DNA from 4 places in the Paenibacillus suaedae genome. Region 2 is predicted to be linked to each of the others. Evidence: riboswitches for the same ligand, from Rfam matches in the RefSeq annotation. Region 2 holds a riboswitch; each other region holds the start of a gene.
The links. Region 2 has a riboswitch for cyclic di-AMP ahead of RQP50_RS25575 (TrkH family potassium uptake protein). Riboswitches for the same ligand answer to the same signal wherever they lie in the genome.

Region 1 (7,943 bases), on a different contig from region 2:
TTTTGAAGAGCCGTTCTCTTCTAGCCAAGTACCAGGGGTTCGTATCAAGTTATATTTAGACCCGAAGCATAAAGATTTGAAGGAGCGTTATTTCTACGCTGCGAAGACGGCTCTGTCCAAGTTCAGCGAATGGTACGGCAAATACCCGTACTCTACCTTGTCCATTATCGTGCCTCCTAAATTGGGCAACGGAGCTGGAGGAATGGAATACCCGACCTTGATTACAGCATTCGGTGCAGAAGATGAGAGTCCAGGTTACGATTTAGAACGTACCGTCGTTCATGAGATTGGACATCAATACTTTTATGGACTTCTCGCCTCAAACGAATTCGAGGAAGCATGGCTCGATGAAGGGTTCACTTCCTATGCAGAAGACAAGCTGATGGAGCAAGAATTCGGAGTACTTCCAAATAACGCAATACAAGCCAGCTACATCACAGATCCGGCTCCACTGAAGCTGAATGCATGGCGCTACAAAAATCAAAATCATTACGCAGAAAATGTGTACATGCGTGCCAAGCTGGTGCTGCTTGCAATCGAGAAGCAGGTCGGGGAAAAAATGATGAGCCGCATTATGAGAACTTATACGCAGAAGTACCGTTTTAAGTACCCAACTACATCAGACTTTCAGCGAGTCGTTGAGCAGGTAACTAACCGCAAGTGGAATGATTTCTTCCAACAATATGTGTACAACGGCATGATGGCAGACTTCGCCGTGGAGAACATTGATTCACGTACGATTGAATCGAATGGGTCTACCCAATATGAAGCGACTGTCCATATCCGCAAGCTCGGTGCCAATTATCCATCCATTCCGATCGTATTCGGGTTCTCGGATGGCACGACGACTCGCAAGGGATGGAATGGAGAGGGAGACCGCATTCAATATACCGTCACCCATAAAGCGCCGCTCAGCTGGGTCATGGTTGATCCTCTATATTCGATTGTCGTTGAGAACAAGCACATCAATAATTATATGCGTGCTCATGTCGATGAACCTGTCCGTACACGAGTTAATTTATCCGTCATCAAGGTAATCGAAGCTGTTACGAACATTTTGGGGTGGTGATAGTGTGAAGGCTTATGTGCGTTCAGGCTGGAATTGGTGCAAAGAGCACATCTATATATGGGTCATTCTATTCTTGTACCAACTGTTATGGGGGTTCTTCCTCTATCGCTTCGTCGATGGAGTGGTAACACCTATCCTGCGCCGTTACCCAGATCCAGCACCTACCGAGATGAGCAGGCAGCTCTTTCTGACCGAAAGCCAGTTCTATCTAATGAAGACGAATGACTATTTCCCTTACTTATGGGCTATCCTCGGATTCGTTGCCGTCCACATGCTGCTTACCCCCTTCATTCACGCGGGTGTATTCCATGCTATGTCACGGCCCAAGCAGCAGGGGCTTGCCTTCTTCCAAGGGATCAAGCTCGCTTGGAAGCCAATGCTTGTCCTCTATCTACTCGAGACACTGCTCATTATCGCACCAGCTATATGGTTCGTTCCTTATGCGGCGCATGCCCTGTCCACATCGGCTTCTCTATCTTCCTTACTCGTGGCAGTGGCACCGTTCGTAATCGCTTGGTTCATTGGCGGCTGGCTTGTTCATCAATTGTTCTTATTCCTTAACTTCGGCGCTGCCTCAGAAACACCATTAATTCGATCTGTGACAGCCGGAACTCGTCGCTTGCTTCCCATTCTAGGATTGTCACTTCTCTTTATTGGTATCACCATTGGCGTAGGCATATTGTCCACAACCGCGGCGGCCGTGTTCACCGGAATTACCGCACTCATTATTCAACAGGCATTGCCTGCCATTATGACTATACTTAAAATGTGGGGATTGTCTGCACGCCACGCTGTCTGGCAGGAAGCAGAGCAACAGATGAAATAATGAGGGTTCTGATTGAACGCAATTTAGTTACAGAGTTACAAAGTTACAAAGGGTTACGATGATATTGAAGCAGCGTAACCTAACAAAATGAATTAAAAAACTTGTCTATCAGCGAAAAAAACGCTGATATGACAAGTTTTTTTCGTGTCAAGGACAAAAAATATTTGTCAAAGGAATTTCCGTCTGTTACAATAAATCTAGATTTATTACAACTTTGTCATGAAAGCGGCACTAACTCTTGCAAAATTGTTACTATCGCACGCAGCAATACATAATCCTAAAACCAGAATGCCGAGTTTCCGGGCGGACCGGAAAGCGGGGGAACCAGTTTTTACGGGTGAATTGATCTTGTAACACAGGGATCATAGGGGTCCTTCAACCGAACCCTCCAGCTAACCTCGCAGGCACGGAAGGAGCTTTCCCTTTGAAGAAGAAGCTAGTTACAGCGGTGCTCGGACTGAGCGTTCTGTTTACTTCGTTCAGTGCAGGCAGCACATTCGCAGCATCCAAAATGGACAACACGATTGAAGGTTTGCTTGGCATTTCGTACAAGTATGGTGGTACAACAACGAAAGGCTTTGACTGCTCCGGATTTACGAAGTACGTGTTCAACAAGTTCGAAATTGATCTTCCTCGCACATCTTCGTCGCAATTTGACTCTGGTGAGAAAGTTAGCAAAGACGAGCTTCGTCCAGGAGACCTGGTCTTCTTTGACACAAGCGGCGGCAACGGTGTATCGCATGTCGGCATTTACGTAGGCAACAACAAATTCGCACACGCTTCGACAAGCAAAGGTACACGCATCGACAGCCTTAGCATGGACTACTATGAGCAGCGCTATGTTGGTGCTCGTCGCGTAATGAGCGAAAATGACTTTTCTTCTATCGCTACAGACAATCAATAGGTTGGAAGTTTCCTGCACTCTTATAATGATATGAACGACTACATAACCCGATGAGAAGCGCCCCGCGCCTTTTCGTCGGGTTGTTTCATGCTATCCCCTTTATCCCCGCTCAACTTCAGCTTCTTTATCCTATGCATCTCTGCATGTCAACGATTCATACTTTTATCTATCTTTACGAAATATTTCTTTTTCAGTTTCAACCATTTTCATCGCCATTAAACAACACAAGGACATGCGCTTGTGCGCATGTCCCGATATCTTGTCTGGATATTCACTATTTTCGCATAGACGCTTCTAATTTACTTGACTGACCCATTCGATTCTTGAAATTTCGCCTTAATCTCTTCTGGTGTGAGCCCATCCACCTCTGCTCGATGCTTTTCTTCCTCGTGCTGAAGCTGAGTCTGACGATCCTCGACATGCTTCCCATTATTGTGATGTTTCTCGTGGAACAGTCGTCCTTTTATGCCTAATTTCTCGCGTAATTCCTGGTGAATTTGCTTATTGCTTTTGCCTTCTGTCGAAATTCCGTGTTTCTTAGCGAGCAATTGAATCTTCTTCTCGCGCAGCTGCTTCATCTCTGCACGAATCTCCTTCATTTGTGCCTGTACTTGTTCTAATTGCTTATCCGTCTCCGTGCTCTGCTGATTCGGCTGTACTACAGCTTGAGATGAAGTGACCACTCGTACAGCAGCTTGCTCTCTGCTCTTATCTGTTGCAGCATCTAGCGCAGTTCTGCTTTGCGCTGCTGCAGGTGAAGCCATCAAGAGAAGCATTAGGCACGTCCACGCTGCTACGGTTGAATTGCGTTTCATAGGTTCCACCTCCTTATGTAAGGGATGGCTATAGTATGTTCGTAATTCCTGAAATGAAACTGAAAATAAGCTAAATATTCACTTAGAGAGAATGAAGCACTTATCCATTTATATTCTGGATGCTAATTGAGCCGACAATTCTCTATCAAGTATCTTCTGCATATATTCCAGCAGCAGTTCTTAATCCAGCCAGCCCTTCTCCCTGGCAGTTCGAATCGCCTCAATGCGCGTACCCGCTCCTACTTTGCTAATCGCATCCGACATATAGTTGCGCACCGTCCCATAGGATAAGAACAATTTGGCGCTAATATCCTGCATGGACAGTCCGTTCTCAGCAAGCAACAGCACTTCCTTCTCCCTCGGGGATAACGGACAAGGGTCTTCCCACGCAGCCAACGTTAATTCGGGACTCATCACCCGCTTGCCTGCATATACCTGGCGAATGGCATCCGACAATTCGTCGCTTGGGCTGTCCTTGAGTAAATAACCGCCTACACTGGATGCCATTGCACGCTGGAGATAGCCTGAGCGAGCAAAGGTCGTCAGCATAATAATCCGACAGTCCAGCCCCTTCTTCTTGACTGCATCCGCGACATCCAGCCCCGTCATAAGCGGCATCTCAATATCCAATACCGCGATATCCGGCTGAAGTTCCTCTATAAGCGACAGCGCTACACTGCCATTCTCGGCCTGTCCAATCACTTCGATATCATCCTCAAGCGACAACAAGGTGGCGAGTGCACTTCGCAGCATCTGTTGGTCCTCTCCTAATATCACTCGAATCATGATGAACCTCTCCCCTTCCCATCGCGGATTACACGCGGAATGACTAACGATAATGCCGTTCCCTTGTGGGCACCAGACTCTATAGCAAGCGTCCCGTCCACAAGCTGAAGCCGCTGTTTCAGTCCGGCCATGCCTGTCCCACTTGATTGCTTAAGCTGGTGCTCATCAATTCCGATGCCATCATCTGCAATCTCCAATCGAACCCTTGCCTCTTCCACCTCAACCCGAACCGAGCAATGCTTCGCCCGGCTGTGCCTGACGACATTCGTTAAGGTCTCCCGGAAGCACATGGCGAGAATCGTCTCCTGCAATGCTGATAACGGCAATCGGTTCACAATGCTTGGGCCTGCTGCTGAAGGGCTAATTCCCTCGCTGCGTTCCTGAAATTCCAGCTCAATTCCTGCGGCAGCGCATAGCTGCCTTCCATGCTCATATTCCTCTGCAAGCTTGACGATCTTCATTTCAGTTACGAGTTGACGCATCTGCTTCAGCGCAGCACGCGAGGTTTCCCGAATTTCCCTCGCTTCAGCAATTGCCCGTTCCGGATTACGTGTAATCAGCTTTTCTGTCACTTCACTCTTAAGCGTGATCAAAGACAATGTATGTCCAAGCGTATCATGCAATTCACGTGCAATGCGCTGGCGCTCTTCCTGCTGGGCCATCCGCTCAAGCTGTGAGGTCGCTGCCTGCAATCGTTCCGCCATCTGCTTGTACTGCCCAGCAGCACGCATGATGAATGGCATGACGAGCACACCGAATAATGGAGGGAGAAGCAGCGTATGAAGGGATGACCATGCGGTTACTGTATCCAAGCGTTGAGACAATCCAATTACGATACCTACCGCCATGACGGCAGCTGTTCCTAAAATAATGGAGGTCTTCTGCCTGCTTATCATCTGCGCGATCATGAACACCATATAAGCATACATAGGGTGATAGAATAGGATAAATACGAGAATAATTGCAGCCTGAACAGCCAACCACAGCATTGCCTGCTTCTCGTGCTGGTACTGCAGCCAAAATGCGATCACTAGAAACAGAAGCAGCGTGAACCCCACCAATACCTTGGTCGGAGTCTCACGCAGCAGGAAAAAAATAGGCACGCATAAGTTGACGAGGGAGATGTAAGGCTCCGCTCCCTCTTTTTCGGGAAATAATCTCTTCTTGACTACGTTCACTTACATCGCTTCCCGTCTGTTAAAGATATAACTCGATATTACCATGAAGATCATGCCACAGCCCAGAAGAATTACCCAATCCAGCAGGGCAGGACTCCCCCCAGCGAGCATACTCCATGCACCATGTGCATAGCGGTAGGATGGCAGCCATTCTCCAATGACTTGCATCCAGCTTGGCAATGTCTTCAGCGGCATCCACAAGCCTCCCATGATGGCAAAGCCCATGAGCAAAATGTTCGCGACCGCAATGGAGGCATCCGCGCTCTTCATCGTTCCTAAAATAGAGCCGATCGCCAGGAATGGAATGCTTCCAAGCCACAGCCACAATCCGCATGTCACCCATTGTACAGCAGTCAACTCAATGTGATAGGCAAAGTAGGCAGCAGGGAAAATGATAAGAATGACGAGCAAATGAACCAACATATGCGATACGATCTTAGCGCCAATCCATACCGACGGAGATAGTGGTGTCAGGCGAAGCAGACGTGTCCATCCGTCACGACGCTCGTAGGCAAGGCGAATACCGAACTGGCTCATTGCCGTTCCGATCAAGCTGAATGCTGTCATAGACATAAGTGAGAAGGCGCCATAGGTGGTCGATTCAATAGACTTAGATGCGCCATTTAAACTAGCGAATAAGAAATAGAAAGCGAGTGGCATGACGAGTGAGAACAGCAAGAAGAATGGACTGCGCATAATTCGTAAACTTTCTGCTTTGATTTGTGCTTGTAACATCGATCAGTTCCCCCTAATATGTGATGATTAAGGCACTCTCTGCCTCTATCTTTTATTTTCAGTCCTCAACTATACGCTTGCTTGAGTACGTGCAGCCTCATGAGATTTTGTTATTGATCGGAACGCATCCTCGAGCTTAGCGGATTGGATATCAATATCGCTGACTCCCCATCCGGATTGCAGGAGCACGGACAACACTTCGTCTGTATTGCGAACGTGAAGACGAACCCGACCCGAAGCACGTTCGACCTTCACAACACCCGGAAGCTGCATCAACGCTTCGTCCTGCTGTTCGACTTGGAGACGGAAGGACACTGTCCGCAATGCCGTCTGTGCCTTGAGCTCCAGTGAGGTTCCGCTGGCCGCCACTGTACCTGCCGCAATGATCGCGATATGATCCGCCACTGCATCTGCTTCCTCCAAGTCATGCGTCGTAAGCACAACCGTCCGTCCATCGTTCGACAGCGCACGAACCGTATCCCAGAAGCGACCACGCGCCTCCACATCCATGCCAACCGTCGGCTCATCAAGCAGGACAAGCTCTGGATTGCCAGCTAAGCTCTGCGCGAAGGCCAATCTCCGACGCTGCCCACCGGATAACGATGTTGCGCGCCGCTTCGCTTCTCCGTGCAGACCTGATAAGTCAAGCAGTCTGGACAGTGGAAGTGGGTTGCGATAGTAGCTGCGGAACAGATTCAATACCTCTGCAACATTCAAGCCATCAGGAGCTTGCACATCCTGCATGAGCGCCCCTACTCTGTGGCGCAGTTCCCGTGTTCCTGCGGGCTGACCAAGCACCTTAATCTCGCCTGATGTCGGCTTTTGCAACCCGAGGATCATGGAAATTGTCGTTGTCTTACCCGCACCGTTCGGGCCGAGCAGCGCGCTGATCTGTCCGCGCTCGAAGCGAAGATCGATATGATTCACGGCGTGGAAGTTGCCGAATTGCTTGACTAGGTTCGTACATTCGATTGCGTATGTCATCTATAATCATCCTTTGTCATTAAATTAGGAATCGTATGTGATTCTGTGATGCGGTCATTGTGTTATGTACAGCTTTCGGCTAATTAGTTCAATCTTTCGAGATAAGCTGAACGATGCTGCGCTGCTCAATCTCGGTTGTCCGTTGCCGTACTGCTTATGTTTGTATTGTACGGCAGGCACGCTTGAGCCAGTTAGTGTACGATGTCACCAACTACATATGACAAATGTCAGAAATGAAATTAGCAGCATTCGGATTATTTCCACCCCATAATTTTTGCTACCCCCGTCACAAAACAGCAAGTCTGTCCGTTGTATAGGCAGAAAAGGAGAGATAGCATGAAAAAGAAGTGGCGGCTTGGAATTGCACTGATCATGATCATGTCTTTGCTAGGTGGTTGCTACGGGGAACAAGAACAAAATGAGAGATTAGAAAGTGGAAAAATCAAGGTCATGTACTATGATGAACAGTCGTTCTACAACGATTACGGGAATCTCTTCAAGATGAAGTACCCAAAAATCGAATTCGATGTTATCAACATGAATAACGCCCTCGCAGATCGCGAACAAAATGGCACTTGGGACTACAATACAGAATTAAAGAAATTAATTGAGGTACATAAACCTGATGTGCTGCTACTAAACGAGA
Region 2 (7,943 bases):
TTCCAAGAAGCGAGTGCAGCTTGCGCGAGTAAAAATATCCTCGTTTCATAAGCGTGCCGGTTCCCCTTTCCATTTGTGTCCCAGTAGATTTTGGTAATAAACATCCTCATTTTACCTGTGCATGTCGAAAGCGTCAATAATTTGTCACAACGAAAAACCACTGCCATGACGCAGTTGTTACCGCTTTCGACAACATTCGCGGTTCTTCCTGCAAACCGCTCTTCTGTAGTTATGTGAACAACTTGTGACACTACCATGTTACTCCGAATCCCCTTATAATGGAATTGCAATGTTTTTATATCTTTTATAACTAAAACGCATAAGAAGCCATTCATTTTTACGCTTAGCTCATCATTCATATCGTAGGAGGCTATGAAATATGCTCGATTTGTTAGAATCATTCGCAGCGGTTGTGGAACTGACGAGCTTGAATCAAGCAGCAAAGCGGTTGAATATCTCTCAGCCGGCTCTATCCAGGCAAGTAGCGAAGCTTGAGGAAGAACTGGGTGTAGAGCTGTTTATCCGGAATGGCAAGCGGCTGGAGCTAACTCGCGTTGGCCAGCTCACGTACGAATTTGCAATCGATATTCGCAATCGCCAGCTCGGTTTCTTGAAGTCCATTGCATCCTTCAAGGCGGAAGGTCAATCGTCCATCACCATTGGGGCCAGCTTAACCACACTGCAGACGACACTGCCGCTGTTCATCTCCTCCTTCGTCGAGAAGCATCCTGACGCAAGACTCAAGGCTGTGACCGGCAAGACGCATGAAATCATCTCGCTTGTCCGCGAACAATCCATTGATCTTGGCATCGTCGCCGATGCGATTCGTGAGCCTGGACTGATGTGCATTCCATTGTTCGCGGATCATCTTCAGCTGGTGCTGCCACGCCGTCATCCACTTGCCAGCATCCGCAATTGGACGATGTCCCGCTTGGACGGTCTGCCTATGCTTCTCTTCTCTAAGGGAACCTGGTATCGCAAGCTCATCGATGATCTATTCCGCCGATATCGCATCATGCCTGATATTCGCATGGAGATCGATTCCTTCGAAGCGATAGTTCGCTTGCTCACGACCTGTCATGCAGCTGCTTTGCTGCCACGCTCCTATCTTCGGTTGGAATGGCTCAAGGATAACGATCTGATTGCCGTTCCCCTGAAGGAATTGAAGCAAACCGAACGTGTAACTTCCATTGTATATGGGGAGCAAGCACTGCTGAGTCCTGTCGCTACGCAGTTTATTGAGGAAATTATGGAAGCAGCATCATTATCACAGCTAGGGAAATAGTCATGGATAGAAAGGAAAAAGAAGGATTACACTCGTTTGCTGTCGAATAAAGTAAGCTTAGACAAAAAACATTCTCAACTAGGGGAGAATAAGGAGGAAATGGAAACCATGGTTGTATGTAATCGTTGTGGCAAGCCAATCAACGACAATGAATCCCATCAATGCAGTACAGGGTCTGTCCCACCGCAGCATGCTGGTTCCGCAGCAGAGGCATCTGTACAGCAAGTATCCGCCACTGCTGAGACAGCGTCTCACAAGACACCAGGCAGCACAGTGCCTGAATGGGCCAAGTCAATTGACAGCAAGAATATCCTTCAACTGCTGAAGAATCCGGCAAGTGCTCGCAATCTTACTGTCTCCGATTGGGTGTATGCGGTCATTGCCGCGTTAGTCTCCGCACTGGGCTTTGCCTTGTTCGGCTACACGCTCTTTGGAAGCTTGTTCGCTTCACTAATGAGTCCACTTAGCATATTAGGCGGTTCAAGTTCACTGACCCCGCCATTTAGCTTTTTCATTCAATTGTTTATTTATCAGATTATTGGATTGGCCGCACTCTTTATTAGTATTTGGTTCATTAGCCGCTGGAAGGGCAGCAAGCCGCTTGACTTGAAGACGACATTTGTCCAATTGGCTGCTATGCAAATGCCTTTTGGCTTAGGATTTGTGCTCGCATTCCTTCTCGCGATCATTGGATTCAGTTCATTATCTGTTGCAGTAGCAGCTTTCACTTGGTTCGTATCCGTTATTCTGGTCACGACCGAAGCAATGGAGCAGACTGAAGTAGCACGTCCGAATCGCTTTCTATTCATCACAGCAAGCATGGGTGCCTACTTCTTCCTGACTTATATCGTATTCAAAATTGTAGTCATGTAAAGCCATTTACATAAGCAATAAGCCTGCAGCTCGCTTCTCTATACAAGCGACAACTGCAGGCTTATTTATGACCTTCTACAGCAAGGGATTCTTTACGATTTTTTATCGTTCCCCTTCAACATAAATGCTTCTTCAAAATCTTCGATTTGCGTATTCGTACCAATCATAACCATAATATCTTTCTCATCAAGCACATCTTCGGCTGATGGTGCAATAATCATGCCTTTCGGCTTATTCAGCGCCACGATGCTGCACCCGAACTTAGCTCTTGGATTCACATCCTTGAGCGCCATTCCTTGCATGCAGCCAGGCACGCTCAGCTCTGCTATGGTATATTCCTTGGACAATTCAATGTAATCCAGCAAGTTCGGTGATACAAGTTGATGAGCTACGCGAATGCCCATATCCCGCTCCGGGTAAATAACCCTGTCCACACCGATCCGCTCCAGAACACGTCCATGCAATTCGGAAAGTGCTTTGGCGACAACCTTCTTCACGCCAAGTTCCTTCATCTGAATACTGACCAGAATGCTCGTCTGAATATCGTCACCAATGGCTACGATCGCGCAATCGAAGTTACGTATGCCGAGTGAGCGCAGCACCTCTTCATCTGATGCGTCCGCTACAACTGCATGGGTTACGAAGCCCATAACATCCCCAATTACTTCCTCATCTTTATCAATGCCTAGCACCTGATGTCCGAGCTTGACCAGCTCCTTCGCGAGACTTGAACCGAAACGGCCCATCCCGATCACTGCAAACTGCTGCAACTCCATATCCCTGTATACTCCTTCGTCCGTTACAATCTAACTTGCTTATCCTATCGTTATTTTTCCTTCTGGGTGTCGGTATAATTCCCGCTCATTTTTCGGGCCTAATGCATAAGCCAACGTTAATGGACCTAGACGGCCTGCAAACATCGTCAGGCTCAGCAGCACTTTTCCGATATCTGATAAATCCGCCGTCAATCCCATTGATAACCCTACCGTTCCGAAGGCCGATGTTGTATCGAATAATATCATCAGGAAGCTATGATCTTCTGTTGTCGACAATATCATCGATACGATAATGACCAAGAACAATGACAGCAACGTCAGCGTAACTGCTTTGAAGATACGATCCTTGGCGAGTCGGTACCGGTAAATGACGATATCTTCTTTCCCGCGAATCATAGCAAATACAGCTCCAATGAGAATGGCGAACGTCGTCGTCTTAATACCACCACCAGTGGATCCTGGTGATGCCCCGATGAACATCAAAAGAACCATAAAAAATTGCGAGGCTTGGCGCATGGCTCCGATGTCAATCGTATTCGCTCCAGCGGTACGCGGGCTGACAGATTGGAACAGGGATGCCCAGAACTTCTCCCAACCATTCAAACTGCCTAACGTGCGTGTATTGGTAAATTCAAATATAAATATAACGACCGTTCCGATTACAATGAGCAATCCCGTCATCGTTAACACGATCTTCGTATGCAGAGACAACTTGCGAGTACGCTTATATTCCACCAAATCGGACAAGACGATAAATCCAATCCCGCCAAGGATAATAAGCAGCATCGATACCAGGTTAATAATAGGGTCTCCGACATAGCTGGTTAAGCTCGAAAACGGCCCACTGACAGAGCCGAATAAATCAAAGCCTGCGTTATTGAAAAAAGAAACAGCATGGAAGATACCGAAATAAATGGCCTTGCCTAGCGGAAGATCAAATGCCCATCGCACGGAGAACAGTACAGCTGCCGTCCCCTCGATACATACCGCAAACAAGATCACTTTACGGATAAGGCGCACGATGCCTTCCATGCTGCCCTGATTAAGCGCTTCTTGCAATATAAGCCTTTCCTTCAGCGATATCTTCTTCTTCAGTGCTAATGCAAACAGCGTTGCCATTGTCATGAATCCAAGCCCACCAATTTGAATAAGCAGCATGATGACCACCTGCCCAAATACGGTAAAATGAGTGCCCGTATCCACCACAATGAGCCCCGTCACACAAGTTGCTGACGTTGACGTGAACAATGCATCGAGGAATGGCAGCGGAATCCCATCCGCATTTGATATCGGAAGCATGAGTAGAAATGCGCCCAATAATACAATTGCTGCAAACCCTACAACCAGAATTCGCGGTGGTGTCAGATTGAATCGAATGGCCTTTTTTGTTCCCTCCACGGGAGTCACCTCTTTTTTTCCCCACGAAAAAAAGCACTGGAAATCCAATGCTATCGCTGGTATCCTGACGTACATGCCTACGAGGTTAGCTGTCGGATTCGGGCACGTTCAGGCTGCCCTAATCGCAAGTGGATTCTATGCATCCACAACTGCGATATTCACCCCATTTATCGGGTCCCCCGCTTTCGTTCATTCACGAAACTCGGCTTGTATGCAATTCATAACGAGATTATATACGTTTCCCCTGCAGCATACAAAGTCAAGGAATGAACAAATTAACCAGAATAAGACGAAAAACTTGAAGAAATAGCGCTTACAATCCCCCATTTTCTTCAATTGTATTCAAAACACTCATTTTCGCTAGGTGTTTCTTCATTTTCTCTGCTGGACTTTACAAAGTTGAAGTGGATAAAATGAACAAATAAGCAACCATACGCTAAATGTGTGATGGAATGGAGGTTCCAACATGTCCTATGTATCCAAGCCGCTTCTTCTTTCTTCTGTGGCCGGATTTCTATTATTCCTCATTGTTCAGGTATTCATTCCCTTTCAGCAGACAGAAGCCATGATGGAATCAGCAGCCAGCCAATCCCTCTTAACCAAAGAGAAAGCAGCGCAAAAGGCACTCACATTTGTACAGGACTTAAAACAGTTCCATATTTCAATTACACCTGAAGAAGATACTGCTCCAACCGTCATTTATCGCAGTCAATCAACGGTTTCCGGCTACATGAGCAAGGAGAAGCTGACCGCTTCATTTCAGAAATGGGAATCATCCAGTCCCTATGATACTTTTCAGGTATTATTGAATATGAATCGGGCTGGAAAATCCGGTGTCATGCGCATTGACGTTCACATGACAAGCGGTCGTATTATTGGATTCGAATGGGAGGAAAAGCCTCCTATCACCTCCTACATTAGCGGGGTTACGGGAAATCATGTGGATATGGCGTCAGCAGAAGATGCGGAGACTGCCTTGGATCCAGTGAACCGCAAGAAGCTTGCTGATACACTCTTGAAGCACATGGGATGGAATCCTACCCAATTAAAACTAATCGCATCATCGGCGGAGCTAGACACGGTAGAGTATAACGTGCCTGAAGCACGACTTGGTGAAGCCGCATTGAACGTGAAGGCCGTCTTCTCCCAAGATCGCATTGTCATGCTGAAGCCCTACTGGGTTATCCCGAACAGCTATCTAGCTGAAGAACTGCATCAAACGAAGACTGCATCGTCCATTTACAATATCGGCTATATGTGGATGACAATCCTACTAAGTGCATGTTCACTGATCGCTTGCATCGTCTACCGTCATGGCCTGAAGTTCGGATCGAAGACATTGTTCGCCCTTACTGCCGTCTCATGCGGAATTTCTCTGCTGCATCTATGGAACGTGCTTCCGGGTCTCTTCGCTCTGGAACTCCGTACCCCTGTGGACGGGGTGAATATGGGGCTGTCCTTTGCCATTCAAGGCGCAATTACAGTAATTCAAGGCGTTATCCTATACTTCTCTCTCCATGCGGGAAAGCGAGCATGGGAGCTGTCTGTGTACAGAGATGTACTGCCTACATGGAGTGATCGCGCATTTGGCGGCAAGCTCATACAAGCATTATGGATCGGAATCGCGTACACAGGCGTATTGCTCGGCATGCAAACGGTTATATTTTTCATTTTGGAATCAGGGTTTCATGCGTGGTCATCGACCGATGCCTCACAATCACCGCTCAACCTGCGAATTGCACCACTGTTCCCTCTTCTAGCTTGGGTTGCAGCTATTTCGGAGGAAGGGATATATCGTTTGTTCGGGGTTGGACTGCTGAACCGATTGTTCCGCAACCCATGGTTAGCCGGGATTATCCCTACCCTTGTATGGGCGTTCGGACATGTCACCTATCCAATCTATCCGTACTACTCTCGGCCGGTAGAGCTCCTGTTTATCGGCATGTTCTTCCTGTTCATTATGCTGAAGCATGGCTGGTGGACGGCCATGTTCGCTCACCTTATGCTCGACAACTTCTTAATGTCCCTGTCATTCATGCTTGATGGAACAATAGTCGGTCTCCTAATCGGTCTTGTGTACCTCCTTTCTCCAATTGGGATTGTATATGCGCTCGCGAAGATTCATCGCAACCAAGATCACGCTAGAGCGATCACGACATGGACATAAACATTAACACCATTGATTACAGTTGAATCCATTTGTTCGTACAGTAATAGAACGAGTACATGAGCATATCTCCATACCCTATCATTTTGAAAAGCCAAGGGCCGTTCATATCGAAGGACGCATGTACGTAATGCGCCTCATCGAAGGAACGGCCCCGTTTATTTCTCATTATTACTTATTTCTTCTCAATAAATTTTTTCGCTTCCTTTACTGCCGTATCTAGCGCTTTCTGTGCATCTTCACCCAGCATGACTGAATCAACTGCAGTAGACAGGTGACGGTTCATCTGGTTCCAGTTGCTGTTAAGCAAGAAGGCTGGCGTGTTGTCGGAACGCTCCAGCATGCGATAGAACGGTGCATACAGCTCGGATGTATCCAGCTTCATTTCTTGCACGACGCTCTTACGTATCGGCAGGTCAGCATCGCTCTTCATCTTAACGGCTTCTTCCGAAATGAAGAACTTCACGAACTCCCATGCCAGATCCTTCTGCTTCGATTGCTTCGCAATCGATACAGCACTTACCGAAATTACGCCCTTCACAGGCTTGCCAGGGAACGCTGGCATTTCAACAGTACCGAAATCAACCTTCGCTTCCTTAAACCCGTCTAGCGGCCATACACCGCTCTCCCACATTCCGATTTTACCAGCTTTGAAGATGTCGTTACCGCCAAGCTGCGTTTTTCCTCCTACGAGGACTCCGTATCCGTCCTTCACCATATTCCCGAACATTTGAACAGCCGCTACCGTATCCGGCCCGTTCATAATACCTTCAATCGTCTTGCCGTCTTCGCTGATGAAGCTGCCCCCATTACTCCAGATGAATCCTTGCAGGTCATACGGGTCGTTCTCAGCACGGACACCGAATCCATACTGCTTCTTCGATTTATCTGTCAGCTTCGTTGCAATATCCTTGAAGTCATCCCACGTCCAGCCATCTTTCGGATATGGGACTCCCATTGCGTCGAACACTTTCTTGTTGTAATACATAGCCCGTGTCGTGAAGCCCGCAGGCATACCATACGTCTTGCCATCTACCTTCACATAATTGAACAAGCCATCGTATATATCGTCTAATTTCAGGCTTGCATCTTTCTCCGTAAAGGCATCCAGCGGCTCCAAGTTCGAATGGTATGTTGGGAAATCCCACATCAACATCACATCCGGCGGATTGCTCGCACCGAACGATGCTGCCAGCTTCTGATCGAAGCCGTCTGCATAAGGTTCAATTTGTACTTTGACGCCTTGATGAGATTTTTCGAACGCTCTCGCGATATTTTCTTGAACCTTCAGCTTCTCTCCAGTATCCCATGTTGCAAAACGCAAAACGGTTTGTTTCCCCTTGTCTTCCCCGGAGGAGGAACCTTGTTCTCCAGATCCTCCACCACAGCCAGCAAGCATCAGTGCAAAGACCGTTAACAGAATAACCAATCTTGACGTTCTCTT
Region 3 (7,943 bases), on a different contig from region 2:
GAATGGAAGCGGGAACGCTGTTATTCTATGAGTCACCACATCGTATTGCGAAGACGCTCGATCGGCTTGCTTCCGCATACGGAGACAGCCGCCGGATTACGATTGCCCGCGAACTGACGAAGCGTTACGAACACTTCATCCGGGGTACGGTTGGTGAATGCATTGACTTTGTAAGCGAGAATCCTCCATTAGGAGAATGTTGTATCGTCGTCGAGGGCGCTGATGAGAATGGAACTTCTCAAGATGCGGGACAAGCATGGTGGCAGGAACTGACGGAAGAAGAGCATGTTGCGCATTATGAACGTGAACAGGGAGTATCACGCAAGGATGCAATGAAACTGGCAGCCAAGGATCGTGGTGTATCCAAACGGGATATCTATCAGGCATTGTTATAGAACAAGAATGGATACAATGGATCATAAGCGAAACATGCAGAATATAGAGGGAAAACCCTTGCTGTAAAACAAAAAAAAGACCTCCATGGTTGGGTTCAAAACCATGGAGGCATCAAGGAAGATATAAAAAGGTTAGAATTAACATATGTGATTAGAGCTATTATAACCTATTTTTTTTATTTTGTCACAGGTTGTGGTATTTCTGATATACATTCGTGACAAACAATTTTTCCTTTAAAGTATGTAACGTTCTCTGCATTGCCGCAGAAGATGCATGCTGGCTCATATTTCTTAAGCATGATGCGCTCTCCGTCAACGTAAATTTCTAGCGCATCCTTTTCACCGATACCAAGGGTGCGGCGAAGCTCGATCGGAATGACGACACGACCTAGTTCATCTACTTTACGGACGATACCAGTGGACTTCATCATAGTTCAACGCTCTCCTCTTTGCTTTAGCATGAAATGTCATATTTCGACAAAATTCTTTTTGGCTGATTCTTATCGTACCAACCATTCCCAAATTAGTCAACCTAAAAAATGTATACTTGGCGTGCTAATTTATGGATTTTAGGTTTTTTTTAGCTTATATTAAGCTGTTTTTAACGACGTAGCGTACACTTTTACACTCGTATGGTATTTTTTATGCAAAAATAAACAGAAACAAGAATAAACCAAATCTTTTCGACAATAAGGCAGACTATGTCGAAAAGGTTCGAATCGAAAGGAGTGATTTTCAATGTTATTAGAGGAAAAAGTGTTCAAGGATCCGGTTCACAATTATGTGCATGTTCAAGATCGAACAATTTGGGATTTGATTAACACAAGGGAATTCCAGCGGCTCCGCCGCATTCGCCAATTAGGAACTTCCTATTTAACATTCCATGGGGCAGAGCATAGCCGCTTTTCTCATTCTCTGGGCGTATACGAGATTACTCGGCGGATTATTTCTCAATTTGAACGAAACCAATACGAGGACTGGCCGCAAGAAGAGAGGCTGGTTGCCTTATGTGCTGCACTGCTTCATGATGTGGGCCATGGACCGTTCTCTCATTCCATTGAAGAGGCCTTCGATATGTTTCATGAAGATTGGACATACCGCATTATAATAGAAGATACCGATATCAATCGCGTGCTGAGACAAGTAGACCCCCAGCTCCCAACCAAGGTGGCATCAGTGATTCGCAGGACATATGAGCGGCCGATTGTCGTGAATTTGGTATCCGGCTCCCTTGATGCGGATCGTATGGACTATTTGCTGCGGGATGCATACTTTACCGGTGTTAATTACGGTACATTCGATATTGATCGTATTCTAAGGGTGCTGCGACCGCTTAAGGATCGGATTGTAGTCAAAGAGAGCGGTATGCACGCAGTAGAGCATTACTTGCTAGCTCGATATGAGATGTACTGGCAAGTTTACTTCCATCCGGTAACCCGAAGCTCGGAGATGTTACTTCGCCTGATTTTCAAACGAGCCAAAGAATTATATTTGGGTGGATACACTTTTCAATATTTCCTCTCTCCTCTAGATGCTTTATTTGAAGGAACGATTACGACGGAACAATATATCCAAATGGATGAGGCATTTGTACAGACCGCATTTATGCAGTGGACAAGGGAGAAGGATGAGCGTCTCGTTGACTTGTGCCAACGATTCATGGAGCGTAAACTATATAAATATATTGAAGTTGAACAGATGGATGAAGATTTACAGGGACGATTGCGGGCAGAGTGGTCGCAGATTGGGCTTGATCCGGACTATGAACTTATGTTCGATTCTCCCTTCGATAAGCCCTATGATGTATATCGAAAGGGAGATGCCCGTTCACAGCAACATATTATGCTATGGGGGCGGGATCAGCAAATTGTAGAGCTGTCCAAGAAATCGGATATTGTACGTTCCATTAGCGGCATTCGCCGTGGAAAACACTATATCTATTTCCCAATGGACAAGCTTCTGGAAGTCTCGAATCACCTTACGGAAGATACAAGGCGTATGTTTATACGCCGCAATCATTAGATCGATTTACAAGAAAGAAAAAGGAGCGCATAAACGTGTTATTTGATACACATACGCATTTAGACAGCAGCAATTTTAACGAGGATCGCGATCAGGTTATCGCACGGGCCGTTGAACAAGGGGTGACCCGTATGGTTAACATCGGGTTCAATCGAGAGACGATCCCGACGACGATGGCGTTGGCAGAGAAATATGATTTTATCTATGCAGCCGTGGGCTGGCATCCGGTAGATGCCATAACGATGAAGCCGGAGGATATAGACTGGATCGCCAAGCTAACGGAGCATGAAAAGGTTGTGGCGATTGGCGAGATCGGACTGGACTATCACTGGGATACGTCTCCGAAGGATGTTCAGCACCGTGTATTCCGCGAGCAAATTGGGTTGGCGCGAGAATTGAAGATGCCGATCATTATTCATAATCGTGAAGCGCACGAAGATGTAATCCGCATCTTGCGCGAGGAGAAGGCTCACGAAGTAGGGGGCATCATGCACTCCTTCTCAGGTAGCTGGGAAACAGCGAAGATGTGCCTGGATATGGGCTTCTACCTTTCATTTGGAGGACCTGTTACTTTCAAAAATGCAAAACAGCCGAAAGAAGTACTTGTTAAGGTTCCGAATGATCGATTGCTTGTGGAGACGGATTCCCCCTATTTGACTCCTCATCCGTTCCGAGGCAAGCGCAATGAGTCCGCATATGTTCGTCTTGTTGCAGAGGTTGCAGCAGAGCTGAAAGGTATGGAATTTGAAGAATTTTGCAGAATGACGACTCAAAATGCAATGACATGTTTTGACATCGCATGAAAACGGGCCAAAAACAAGTGAAAAAAAGACATCGGCCATAAAATAAGTGGATTTCATAATGAAAAACGGATTAAGTTACATTTTTTTAACCATTTTTCGCGAAAAACGGAATTGCTACTGTCTTTACAAGAAGATTGCAAACACGATATGATTTCTCACAGATGTTATTACACAATTCAATATTGTTCCAACTAATTCAGTATCGCTTAATCTCCATGAAGTGGAGAGCGGGGGAACCAGAGTGTGAACGACATGACATGAGTACATGTTCAATCACACGGATTAATTCCTTGGGGTGAATTAGGGACGACCGAGCCATGAGCCGGTTGGTTCCGATAGGGCGACTCTCAAGCCCGAACCCGACAGCTAACCTCGTCAGCGTACCGAGAGAGGGTTCCTCGCGTCCTACACTGTTGACGTTTGGGTTTCTATTACGGAAGCCGCGAAAGAGTCTCCTCTTACGAAGGGCTTCTTTTGTTTACTCTCAAACATTCTTTTTTTTGAATAATGAGAATAAAGACGTCATAGGGTGTAAGAAATAGGAGGTGGGAGCAGCCAATACTGAAACGTTGGTACGGAGATTTCGGCATTGTCTTGAACGATTACATGCTCGTTTATGGCAAGTGAAGTCTCTCGTAAACATTCTTGAAATAGTCGCGTCAGATGGAATCATGCAGAGCACTCGACGGCGGGACTATGTAAGGAGGACCGAGAAATGGGACAGATCGTGAACAACGAAACCCATGAACCCCGATCATCCAGCATGTCACTCGCATTGCGATGGAAGCATGAAAATGTGCGTGTTATCACCGTTATTGCAGCTGTAGCAATCGTGATCACATTAATAGCAGTCTTGACTTGGTATAATGTAACGAAGAAGACAGTGGCTGTGCTCGTTGATGGACAAGAGCGTTCAGTCGAAACTCGCCTAGATACGCTTCGCAATGTTTTGGATGAGCATGCGATAGCGCTTGGGGCATACGATGTAGTATCGAAGCCGCTTGATGCAGAAATTGCTGATGGAGATCGAGTTATTATTGAACGCGCTTTGCCTATCCAAATTACAGCGGATGGGAAGAAAGAAACACAATTTACGACGAAGAAGTCGGTGCATGATGCACTGAGTTCGCTGCAAATCCAAGTGAACCCTGAAGATAAGGTATTCCCTTCTAAGCGTGCCTCTATTTCGAAGAACATGGATATTCGCATCGTCCGTGTCAGCAAGAAGATGGAAGAGCGTAAAGTGAAGGTTCCTTATCAAGTGGTGAAGCAGGCAGATGCTACTCTCCTTAAGGGGAAGACCAAGACGGTTCAAGATGGAAAAGAAGGCTTGGTTGTCCAGAAAGTACAGAAAACGTACGAGGATGGTAAGCTCGTATATGCGCAGATGGTCGACAAATCCGTTCATACAAAACAAGTGAATCAAGTGATAGCCTATGGAACGAAGAAGGAACCGGAAGTTGCTGTTCTGTCAGTGAACGCGCAGGAAGACGATTCTGACAATGTTTCCAGTGGCGACAAAGATTTTAACTATAAAAAAGTGCTGAAGAACGTTCAACTGACGGCGTATACGGAATCTGAGGGATCGGCTGGTGCGAAGACGGCATCTGGCGCAATAGTATCAGAAGGTCGTACTATCGCGGTTGATCCGAAGGTCATTCCGCTCGGCTGGTGGGTATATATCGAAGGGATTGGATTCAGACGTGCTGAAGATACAGGTGGCGCGGTCAAGGGGAAAATTATCGATGTATACTTCGACAGCAAGAAGGCGGTCAGCAAATTCGGACGCAAGAAGGGGTACACCGTATACGTGGTTGGCCCAGTCAAGCCGGAATCGAACTAACGCACAAGGTATGCAGCCATGTGTAATTAGGATATAGTAATGAATAATGATTTATGTCATGCTAAGAAGAGGGGACACCCTCTTCTTTTGTTGTTTATTTATGAATGGAGAGCAAGAGAAGGATGCGGAATTAGGAAGCAGCCTTGTGGTGAGAGGAGCAAGCATATTGATACGCGAAGTGATAGTTGTAGAAGGCAAAGATGATACCGTTGCCATTCACCGTGCCGTTGAGGCGGATACAATTGAGACAGGTGGATCGGCGATTAATGATACAACGATAAAACGCATCGCATTGGCCCAAGAGCGCCGAGGGGTTATTATTTTCACGGATCCAGATCATGCGGGGGAGAAAATTCGGAAGACGATAGCAGAACGTGTACCTGGGTGCAAACACGCTTTCCTGCCTAGACATGAGGCGATAGCCAAAGGGGATCTTGGTGTGGAGAATGCAAAGCCAGAAGCGATTCGCCGTGCCTTAGAGCAGGTTCGCTCCGAGATGCCAAGCATGACGTCAGAGCTGACGTGGACGGATCTCGTCGAAGCGGGATTAACGACGCATGCAGGCTCTGCAGAACGCAGACGGCAGTTAGGTGAAATATTGGGCATTGGATACTGCAACGCGAAGCAGATGCTCAAGCGCTGCGGTGTGTTCCAGATCGGACGAGAGGAATTTGAGAACGCCTTGCGGAAGCTGAACCAATTCGAGCAGGAACAATGTGCAGAAGGAGAATAGATGGAATGACGCAGACGAGAATAGATATTGCAACACCGAATCGCACGAAAGACATTATACGCAAGCATGGGTTTTCATTTAAGAAAAGCTTAGGACAGAACTTTCTAATTGATATGAACATTTTGCGCCGTATTGTGGATGCTGCAGAGCTGGATGATGTGACAGGTGCCCTGGAGATTGGGCCTGGGATCGGTGCGCTTACGGAGCAGCTCGCTAAGCGCGCTCGTCGTGTAACAGCAGTCGAGATCGATCAGCGCTTGCTTCCGATATTAGGGGAAGTGCTGGAGCCCTATGAACATGTCCATGTTGTACATGGGGATGTATTGAAGGTGGATTTGCATGAATTGTTCCGCGAACAGTTCCAAGATGTCGAGCGGGTAAGTGTTGTGGCTAACTTGCCGTATTATGTGACGACCCCGATTATGATGAAGCTTCTGGAGGAGCGTCTGCCGCTCAAGAACATCGTCGTCATGATTCAGAAGGAAGTCGCAGAGCGAATGGCAGCGAAGCCAGGAGGCAAGGATTACGGCAGCTTAAGTGTGGCTGTTCAATATTTTGCAGAGCCGGAGCTTGTATGCACCGTACCGCATACGGTGTTCATCCCGCAGCCAAATGTAGAGTCTGCAGTAATCCGTCTACGTGTGAGACAGACTCCATCTGTGCAGGTGAAGGATGAGTCGCTGTTATTCGATGTTGTACAGGCTTCGTTCGCTCAGCGTCGCAAGACGATTTGGAATAACCTAAAGGCTCGCTATGCCAGCAAGTGTGGGACAGACAGGCTGACAGAAGCGCTTGCTTCAGCACATATTGAACCGAGTCGCCGAGGGGAAACACTCTCGATTGAGGAGTTCGCTGCTCTGTCCGATGCGATCGGCCAAGCCATTGCACGTGCAGAAGAAGAGGATCAAGCGGAGTAACATAATTTTAAGGCTTAGGCATCACCAATTTATGCGTTTGCCCATAGGATAGTCGGAGAGGTGATTGATCCTATGAACGAACAAGTGAAGCAAGGAGATTTGGTCGTACGCAAGTCGTACGGTGGCGATATTACATTCCGTGTGGAGGAGATCTTCCGACAGATTGCGGTTATTAAGGGGACGGATTATCGCTTACTGGCGGATTCCCATGTTGAAGATTTAGTTAGTGTACCGAAGGCAACGATTGCGCGCCGCACGGAACAGGCTCATATCAAGATGTTGGAGTCTGTCGAGGTGCTTGAACAGCAGCGTAGGCAGCTGCAAGAGCGCAGGCGGACGGAGCTTCCATTTGCAGAGACGCCGAATTCCATTTCAACCTTTGATATGCCGGGAACGGTACTCCATCTGGATGGGGATCCCGGGTATTTACAGAAAAGCATGGCGATATATAATCAGCTCAACGTGCCGGCAGAAGGCCATTATGTGAATGAACGCAATATGGCAGATACGTTGTATCGGCTGCTGCCGCGAGTGAAGCCGAATATAATCGTCATTACGGGACATGATGGTGTATTGAAGAACGGCAGGTACCGTGATCTGTTAAATTTGCAGAATTATAAGAACTCCCAGAACTTCGTTAATGCAGTACAGACGGCAAGGCAGTATGAGCGCCATCTTGATTTATTGACTATAATTGCCGGGGCATGCCAATCTCACTTCGAGGCGCTTCTGCAAGCAGGAGCCAACTTTGCAAGTTCACCGGGCCGAATTATGATTCATGCCCTTGATCCAGCTTACGTAGCGGTTAAGGCCTCATATACCTCAATTCGTGATACCGTACAGATTGGGGATATTGCGCCTCATATGGTCAGTGGCATTGACGGGGTGGGAGGCATTGAGACAAAGGGAAGTTATCGCGTGGGCATGCCGAAGTTGAAGGATTTATCGACATTGAACGTTACACCAACCGTAATATAAGCGGCCTATGTATAAAATACAGAAAAAAGAACCATTTTAATAAATTTGGACAAAAAAACACATTGACACGAAAACGGTGTTATTGTTATAATTATTCGTTTATTTGACAACACCTCCTGAATTGGTTATAATGGACAAGGAAAGAGGTGGTAGCTGTAATGGCGAAAAACGCGCTGTTTGAAATTCGTCGTTGTCTTGAAGCACATGTCGGTCAGAAGATTCTGCTCCGCGCCAATGGCGGTCGTCGGAAAA
Region 4 (7,943 bases), on a different contig from region 2:
ATGTAAATGCAGGACTGCCTTGTGGTGCAATGGGAGGAGTAGCACCTGCCAAAGGTACGAAAGCAGCACTCGCACTTGCGAAGTTGTGCTACGAAACATTGCTTGAAGACGGTGCGAAGGCGAAGATGGCTTGCGATGCGAACTTGGTAACGTCTGCACTGGAGAACATTGTAGAAACGAATATTCTGTTGTCTGGATTAGGGTTCGAGAGCGGCGGATTGGCGGCAGCTCATGCCATCCACAATGGATTAACTTCACTTGAAGGCACTCACTTTTATATGCATGGCGAGAAGGTAGCCTTTACAACATTGGTGCAGCTTGTCCTTGAGAATGCAAGCGCAGCAGAAATGAACGAGGTATTGGAATTCTGCGTAAGCATTGGTCTTCCGGTATGCTTAGCTGATCTCGGTGTAACAAGTGTTACGAACGAGGAATTACAGGCAGTTGCACAGAAGGCGTGCATCCCTGAAGAATCTATCCACTCCATGCCGTTCCCAGTCACAGAAGAGATGGTCGTATCGGCGATTCGAGTGGCTGATATGATGGGTCAACAATTTAAAGGCCAGAAGGACGTGTAAGGAATGAAAAAAATATTGAATCAACCGGAAACATTGGTTCGGGAAATGTGTAACGGTATGGTGCTTGCACATCCGGAACTGGAGTTCATCAGCAAATACAAGATTGTCAAGAAAAAAATCGTGAATGAGAACAAGGTTACGTTGATCAGTGGCGGAGGAAGCGGTCATGAACCAGCTCACGCTGGATTTGTTGGACAAGGCATGCTCGATGTAGCCGTATGCGGTGATGTATTTGCATCCCCATCACAAATTCAAATTTATCAAGCGTTAAAGGCCTCTGCAAGCAAGAAGGGAACGCTGCTCATTATTAAGAACTACAGTGGCGACATTATGAACTTCAAAAATGCGTCGCATCTAGCCAAAGAAGACGGAATTCAGGTCGATTATGTCAAAGTGGACGACGATATAGCTGTAGAGGACAGTCTATACACGGTTGGCCGCAGAGGTGTTGCAGGGACAGTGCTCGTTCATAAAATTGCAGGTGCGGCCGCTGAAGAGGGCTTGGAGCTTGCAGAAGTGAAGGCGATTGCTCAGCACGCGATCGACAACACAAGAAGTATTGGATTCGCGCTTACCTCATGCACAGTTCCAGCAAAAGGAACACCAACGTTCCAGTTGAATGACGATGAGATCGAGTACGGCGTAGGAATTCATGGGGAGCCTGGCATTCGCCGAGAGAAGATCGCTTCTGCTAACGAACTGGCGAAGAAAATGGTTGCGGATTTGTTCCGTGACATGAAGATTACAGCAGGCTCTAAGCAGGAGTTAGCCGTGCTGATTAACGGATTTGGCGGTTCCCCGCTGCAAGAATTGTACTTGCTGGCGAACGCTGTAGTTCGGGAGATTCATGCGCAACAAATTACTCTTGTTAAAGTATTCGTAGGCAACTACATGACAAGTATCGATATGGCTGGTGCGTCGGTGTCGGTTATCCGCTTGGATGAACAGCTTAAGCATTACCTCGAAGCAAGCTGCAATACGCCAGCGCTGCAGGTGAGTGGTTCATTTGAACCAATCCATCCTGAGGAGATGTCCGAAGCAGGAACTGCGAGCCACGAGGTATCTTTTACAGTAGAGACGGACGAGGCCTTCTCGAAGGTCGAACATAATGTGTTCACGGTTAATAACCTGATCTATCTAACAGACAAGATGAGCGAAATCATTATTGAAAATGAAGTTCCATTCTGCGAGTTGGATTCACATGCAGGTGATGGCGACTTCGGTATGAGTGTGGCGAAGGGCTTCAAGCAATTGAAAAGAGAATGGCATGACATCATTGCACATCATTCAGATAACATGGGCAGCTTCCTCCATGCTTGCTCGTTAGTTATTATGGAGCATTGCGGCGGCGCTTCTGGCCCAATCTGGGGTTCAGCATTCCGTGCAGCCAGCAAGTTCGCGGGCGAACGCGTAGAATTGACCGTTTCTGAATTTGCACAAATGATGCAAGCAGTTGTTAAAGGCATTCAAGACACGGGCGAGCGCTCATTTGGAAGAGGAGCTGTAGTTGGGGATAAGACACTTGTCGATGCGTTGGCTCCATTTGCAGATGCGTGGGTACAGAGTGCGTCTGAGGGCGATGATGTGAAGACTGCTTCTGTGAAAGCGGCAGAGGCTGCTGTTCAAGGTGCAAAGTATACAGAGACAATTGTAGCTCGTATGGGAAGAGCGGGGGCGGTTGGCGAACGGAGTCTTGGCTATCCTGATGCTGGTGCCTATGCGCTTGGTGTGATTTTCACAGCGTTGTCCCAAGTGATCAAGTAAGAAGCGAGCGAATTAGGAATAGAACAATTTCCGACCAAATGGAATACTAGAAAAGTAGAACCGGAGTGCAGTCTAGCATACTCCGGTTCTTTTCGTTTGGAAGATATTATAATTAATTACAATATATTTGAAATGATCTCCTGTATTATCCGTGTTAGGATCGGAAACGTACCACAAAACAAGCCGAAGCTCGTCAGAGCGCGGGGGAACCGATTCATTGGGGTGAAGTCGTGTAGCGACAGGGGAGTCCACTTTAACCCGAACCCGACAGCTAACCTCGCAGGCTGCAAAGGGAGAGATGTACAGGATGAAGAAGACATTTAAGAAAGTTGTAATTACAAGTGCGATTGCATTGGCACCGGTTATGGCGGTGAACTCTGCTATGGCAGCACCCGTTAGCCCAGTGCAACAGCCGAATCCAATGATGAACTCGAATTGTTCAAACCTGGGTATGAATATGGACTTTGATAAAGTATTCCAAGATAACTCGGAATTGAAGCAAATCTTGTCCAAATGGATGGAAGCCATTCAAAAAGAAATTGGGAATAAGCCAATCGTTCCGCCTCCCGTTCAAAAGCCAGAGGTGGACAAGCCGGAAGTAAATAAACCAGAAGTTGAAAAGCCAGAAGCAAACAAACCTGAAGTTGAGAAACCTGAGGTAGAGAAGCCAGAAATCGAGAAACCTGAAGTTGAAAAGCCTGAGGTTAACAAACCAGAAGTAAACAAGCCAGAAGCTGAAAAACCAGCAACACCTGGTGACAATAAACCAACTGCGCCACAAGACAACAACAATGCGAACAGTGACTTCGCTAGCCAAGTTATCGATTTGGTGAACCAAGAACGTGCGAATGCTGGTTTGCAGCCATTGAAATCCGATGCACAATTGAACAAAGTTGCGATGATCAAGGCGAAAGATATGAATGATAACAACTACTTTGACCATCAATCTCCAACACTTGGCTCCCCATTCGATCTGATGAGAGCACAAGGTGTCAATTTCAATACTGCTGGCGAGAACATTGCCAAAGGCCAACGTAATCCGCAAGAAGTAATGAACGCGTGGATGAACAGCGATGGACACCGTAAGAACATCCTGAACTCCAGCTTCACTTCCATCGGTGTTGCATACTACAATGGTGTGTGGGTACAATCATTCACAGGCTAACGAGTTAAGTATGTAGATATCACATCAAGAACCTGCAGGTAAATGCAGGTTCTTTTTTTTGTATTTAATCAGGCGCTCTACAAGAGAATAACGAGGAAATTAACAGAAATGAAGTTGATCTTATATGTCTCTGTTGAAGACCGGATTCAGTTTCTTTTCAATGTTATACCAATTGTGCCATTCTGTTGTTGGAACGATGAATTCTCTCATTGCTGCACGCATCCATACAGATCGAGCAAAATTTTTAACATTTATGCGTCTACAGCGATAAATCACTTTGTCTTCATTGGGCAGCTCAACCTGCATAAGCCACGCGCAATAGGACGTGAACGACAACTTATTAAGCTCAAGCATTGACAAGACGGCTGTCGCCATGCGTTCATCTTCCTCTGTTCGCAAGATATGATTCGCATGAAGAAGCATGTGCTCAATGGCACTGAGAAGCTTCTTGCATTCCTCTGGGCCAATGTGTGGACTGCGTACACAAGCAGCCATGACATCTGCGATGTGAGCTGGAGCATGAGCCCATCCTTTAACTTCTACATAATCGCGATAATCGTTCTCCTGCATGCAATAATCAACAACTCGCTTCGCAATGTGTTCATATAAAGGCTTGCTTATATAAGGCTGTTGTTCATCACGCTTCAGAAGCAGTGCGAGTAAGAGGGCGGAGAATGTACGTTGGAAGACCGAATCGTTCTCAGCAGTCCCAATTCCTTTGAAAAGCATTTGGTCTGATAACGTCTGATGAAGAAGCTCTGTTAGTTGTCCAGCGGTCAGGATTTTTTGTGTAATAAGCCATTCATATAATATCCCGTATGCAAGATCATCCCTCAATTCAGGATCTGTAGAGCCAAGTAGGCTGACTACTTGTTGTACGGCTTCATATTGTTCGATTTCTGTTGGTAGCTCATATTGATGATCCATAATTGAGCGCAGCTGCTGCTTGTCCATGAAATGAATCCCCCCATTAAAGATGTTTAGGTATTTGTATTCGCTAATGAATAATCATAAAAAGAATGAGATGATCATTTTAACATGATAGGAAAGAAATGTATATGTAGACGAATGGTAGTAACGAACGAAATCATGGTTTCTAGCAATACGGTATAGTTAGCAAGTAAGGAGGGAATGAATAAGAAACCCCCTGAACATAATCGTTAAGGGGGTGGGCGATAACTTTATACCCAACCGAAGGCTCTAGCGAGCTGAGCCGTGGCGAAGGTGACAGCTATAGCGATTCCAAGCGGAATAACGGCAGATAATATTGTCCATTTTGCACTCTTCGTTTCTTTATAAATGTTGAATAATGTCGTTCCGCAAGGGTAGTGGAGCAAGGAGAACAGCATCATGTTCAATGCAGTCAACCACGTCCACCCATGCTGCAGGAAGATATCCTTGATGTTCTCCATTCCATCTGCATCAACCATTGCCCCAGAGGACAAGTAGCCCATTAGCAAGATAGGTAGGACAACCTCGTTCGCAGGCAAGCCGAGCAGGAATGCCATAACGATGAATCCATCTAAGCCAATAGCATGGGCGAATGGATCGAAGAACGAAGCCATATGATTCAATACGCTGTCGCCACCGACAAATACGTTGCCAAGAATCCAAGTCAGAACGCCGGCCGGTGCCGCAATAACGACAGCGCGAGTCAATACGTTAAGGGATTTGTCACGTGACGACAATAAAATCGTCTTCCAGACTTGCGGTCTGCGGTACGGTGGAAGTTCAAGCGTATAATGTGTGGGCACACCGCGCAGTGCTGTTTTGGACATGACCCAAGATACGGTCAAGGTGACAACAATCCCAATCATAACCATACCCATCACGATAGCTGCCGTTACGATCGTCTGCATCCCGCTTGCTACACCTGCTGCCATGAACAGAGATGACAACAGAATCAGGGTCGGCCATCTGCCGTTGCATGGTACGAAGTTATTCGTTAATATCGCTAGCATGCGTTCTCGTGGCGATTCGATAATCCGTGTAGACAAGATCGCTGCTGCATTGCATCCGAAGCCCATTGACATCGTCAAGGCTTGTTTTCCGTGTCCGCCTGACTTTTTGAATAGACGATCCATGTTGAATGCAACTCGAGGCAGATACCCGAAATTCTCAAGTAACGCGAAAATAGGGAAGAAAATAGCCATTGGCGGCAGCATGACACTGATTACCCATGATGTACCGCGATATAAGCCGAGTACAAGAATGCCATGCAACCAAGCAGGAGCATTCATTGCTTCAAATGCCGTGTTTAAGTACCCTTCAATCACTTCGAAGAAGGAAAATATCATTTCCGACGGAACATTCGCTCCAGCAATCGTCAACCAAAATACAACACCCAAGATGGCGAGCATGATCGGAAAGCCCCAGATCGGAGAGGTTAGAATCTTGTCTAACCGGTATGTGCTTTTTAATTTCTTCTTGTCTTCATAGACAACGGCTGCACTGCATATATCACGCGTCGTACGATAAATATCCGTTACAATTCCGTCCCGAATTGCTTCTCCGCTTGCAAGAGTGCGTGCTCTGGACAATAAGGAGTCCAATGATTCTGAATTAGTGGCAAGCGGTGTGGCCATATGAAACAACTCCCTTCACGGTATCTGCGACCGGCGAGTTCCATCTGGATCTCATCGAATTGATCAAGCTCTCATCACCGTCAAGCAGACGAAGTGCAATCCATCTTGTTGGAAATGATGTGCCAAGCTTCTCCCGAATGATCGGTTCTAGTGCTGCGATTTTCTCTTCTATATCCTCGCTATATTGCACGAGCAGCGGGGCAGGTACAATCTTGCCGGAAGCTACGCCCCTAATTTTCTCCATCATTTGATCAATCCCAGTACGGTGTCGTGCAGAGATCGCCACTGCGGGTACACCAAGCTTCTTCTCAATCGCATCAATGTCGATCTTAACACCGAGCCGCTTCGCCTCGTCCATCAAGTTAATACAGACAACAACGCGGTTGGTCATTTCCATCACTTGCAGTGCCAAGTTCAAATTACGTTCCAGTGATGTCGCGTCCAATACGACGAGTGTCACATCGGGTTTCTCAAAAATAATATAATCCCGAGCGGCTTCCTCGTCGGCGGAATTGGAATAGAGCGAATACGTACCTGGCAGGTCGACCATTTTATAGGTAGTACCTTCATGATTGAAGTGGCCTTCTGCTGTTAGGACGGTTTTTCCCGCCCAGTTTCCCGTATGCTGCCGCATTCCTGTAAGGGAATTGAATAAGGTGCTTTTACCGGTATTTGGATTGCCGGCTAAGGCAACCGTATATTGTTCTGTCATTGATCATCACTCCCAACTATTTCGCCATACATGAGTATGCTTTCTTCCTTGCGAAGCGCTATCGTTGTATTATTGACTCGGAATGCGATCGGATCGCCGAGCGGACTGCGCTGCAGCACTTCGATCACATTGCCTGGAACAAAACCGAGATCAAGCAATCTTCTCCGTAGTACTCCTTGAACTTCGATTCGATTCAACCGTACATGCTGGCCTGTGCCAGCACTGTATAGCGTTACGACATTTGAATGCATTTGATTCACTCTCCTGATTTCACCATGTCCTAAAAAGTTTGCCTAGTGCAAGATTTGTCCCAAAAAAAAGCGGAATTGTTCCGTTCATGCTACTTCATTAGTATAGGTCAACTATGTTTGTTGGGCAACAAAAACTTTCCCCGATGCAAAAATATTTATATTTATCATATGCGTGAAGGGTGGAAACGTTGCCATCTTCTCCGTGAAAATTATCATTCTAGTTGGATTGATCATTATCGCATTCTAAATATCGTGAGTTCGCTTCTCGACAGTGATGATGGTAAACGGATTACGCTTAGCCCACCAGCAATTCTAAACCCTGCATAATGATTCATAGACATTGTACGCACGATGACACTGATGGGAACACATTATGTTCAATGCATCAATTATGTACCGTGTCAGAACAACTAGAAGCGGCTAATATACAGGAAATTCCACCTCATTCGTCGAAGGGTAGAGTGTGGAACGAGGCGATATCGTACATGTACGAAAATAGCATGATCGATTTTCAAATCCTTGGTGCAGAAGGGAAGATTGAATCGTGAGTGATAGATTGAATAAGTCTAATACGATAATCCATCGAATAGGCATCCAATACCCGATTATTCAAGCAGGGATGGCAGGGGGAGCAACCACACCTGAGCTTGTAGCGGCTGTATCGAGCGCTGGAGGGCTCGGGACGTTGGGAGCGGGATACATGCAGCCTGAACAGATGAGAAAAGCAATTCGGGCAATTAAGCAGCTTACGAGCAAGCCCTTTGCAGTAAATCTATTCATACCAGAACCAGCTGGGATTGATCAGCATATATCGGATGCAGTGATGGAAGATTTACAGAATATCGATAGACAGCTGAATGAGCAAGGTCAAGAAATCAGCGAGGGTAG

Region 1: it holds a riboswitch for cyclic di-AMP, as region 2 does, so the genes downstream of both, RQP50_RS28015 (C40 family peptidase) here and RQP50_RS25575 (TrkH family potassium uptake protein) in region 2, are expected to answer to the same signal.
Region 3: it holds a riboswitch for cyclic di-AMP, as region 2 does, so the genes downstream of both, RQP50_RS28680 (3D domain-containing protein) here and RQP50_RS25575 (TrkH family potassium uptake protein) in region 2, are expected to answer to the same signal.
Region 4: it holds a riboswitch for cyclic di-AMP, as region 2 does, so the genes downstream of both, RQP50_RS22660 (CAP domain-containing protein) here and RQP50_RS25575 (TrkH family potassium uptake protein) in region 2, are expected to answer to the same signal.

Annotation. Positions count from the first base shown of each region.
Region 1 covers NZ_JAVYAA010000011.1:45,124-53,066, reverse strand. Annotated here, with positions in the region: gene RQP50_RS28025 (M1 family metallopeptidase) at 1-1,069, shown strand, start outside; gene RQP50_RS28020 (hypothetical protein) at 1,074-1,895, shown strand; cyclic di-AMP (ydaO/yuaA leader) riboswitch at 2,175-2,316, shown strand; gene RQP50_RS28015 (C40 family peptidase) at 2,320-2,799, shown strand; gene RQP50_RS28010 (serine protease) at 3,099-3,614, opposite strand; gene RQP50_RS28005 (response regulator transcription factor) at 3,795-4,400, opposite strand; gene RQP50_RS28000 (sensor histidine kinase) at 4,397-5,578, opposite strand; gene RQP50_RS27995 (ABC transporter permease) at 5,579-6,313, opposite strand; gene RQP50_RS27990 (ABC transporter ATP-binding protein) at 6,383-7,297, opposite strand; gene RQP50_RS27985 (ABC transporter substrate-binding protein) at 7,634-7,943, shown strand, end outside.
Region 2 covers NZ_JAVYAA010000008.1:142,004-149,946, reverse strand. Annotated here, with positions in the region: gene RQP50_RS25595 (succinate dehydrogenase cytochrome b558 subunit) at 1-49, opposite strand, end outside; gene RQP50_RS25590 (LysR family transcriptional regulator) at 380-1,285, shown strand; gene RQP50_RS25585 (hypothetical protein) at 1,394-2,158, shown strand; gene RQP50_RS25580 (potassium channel family protein) at 2,251-2,934, opposite strand; gene RQP50_RS25575 (TrkH family potassium uptake protein) at 2,974-4,332, opposite strand; cyclic di-AMP (ydaO/yuaA leader) riboswitch at 4,392-4,550, opposite strand; gene RQP50_RS25570 (CPBP family intramembrane glutamic endopeptidase) at 4,799-6,499, shown strand; gene RQP50_RS25565 (hypothetical protein) at 6,516-6,668, opposite strand; gene RQP50_RS25560 (ABC transporter substrate-binding protein) at 6,675-7,943, opposite strand, start outside.
Region 3 covers NZ_JAVYAA010000013.1:8,292-16,234, forward strand. Annotated here, with positions in the region: gene rsmI (16S rRNA (cytidine(1402)-2'-O)-methyltransferase) at 1-395, shown strand, start outside; gene RQP50_RS28665 (AbrB/MazE/SpoVT family DNA-binding domain-containing protein) at 572-826, opposite strand; gene RQP50_RS28670 (HD domain-containing protein) at 1,134-2,417, shown strand; gene RQP50_RS28675 (TatD family hydrolase) at 2,453-3,220, shown strand; cyclic di-AMP (ydaO/yuaA leader) riboswitch at 3,414-3,617, shown strand; gene RQP50_RS28680 (3D domain-containing protein) at 3,936-5,063, shown strand; gene rnmV (ribonuclease M5) at 5,230-5,796, shown strand; gene rsmA (16S rRNA (adenine(1518)-N(6)/adenine(1519)-N(6))-dimethyltransferase RsmA) at 5,802-6,713, shown strand; gene yabG (sporulation peptidase YabG) at 6,786-7,691, shown strand; gene veg (biofilm formation stimulator Veg) at 7,850-7,943, shown strand, end outside.
Region 4 covers NZ_JAVYAA010000006.1:281,568-289,510, reverse strand. Annotated here, with positions in the region: gene RQP50_RS22670 (glycerol dehydrogenase) at 1-578, shown strand, start outside; gene dhaK (dihydroxyacetone kinase subunit DhaK) at 582-2,342, shown strand; cyclic di-AMP (ydaO/yuaA leader) riboswitch at 2,514-2,643, shown strand; gene RQP50_RS22660 (CAP domain-containing protein) at 2,650-3,507, shown strand; gene RQP50_RS22655 (DUF2785 domain-containing protein) at 3,628-4,461, opposite strand; gene RQP50_RS22650 (nucleoside recognition domain-containing protein) at 4,689-6,092, opposite strand; gene RQP50_RS22645 (FeoB small GTPase domain-containing protein) at 6,070-6,804, opposite strand; gene RQP50_RS22640 (FeoA family protein) at 6,801-7,055, opposite strand; gene RQP50_RS22635 (NAD(P)H-dependent flavin oxidoreductase) at 7,600-7,943, shown strand, end outside.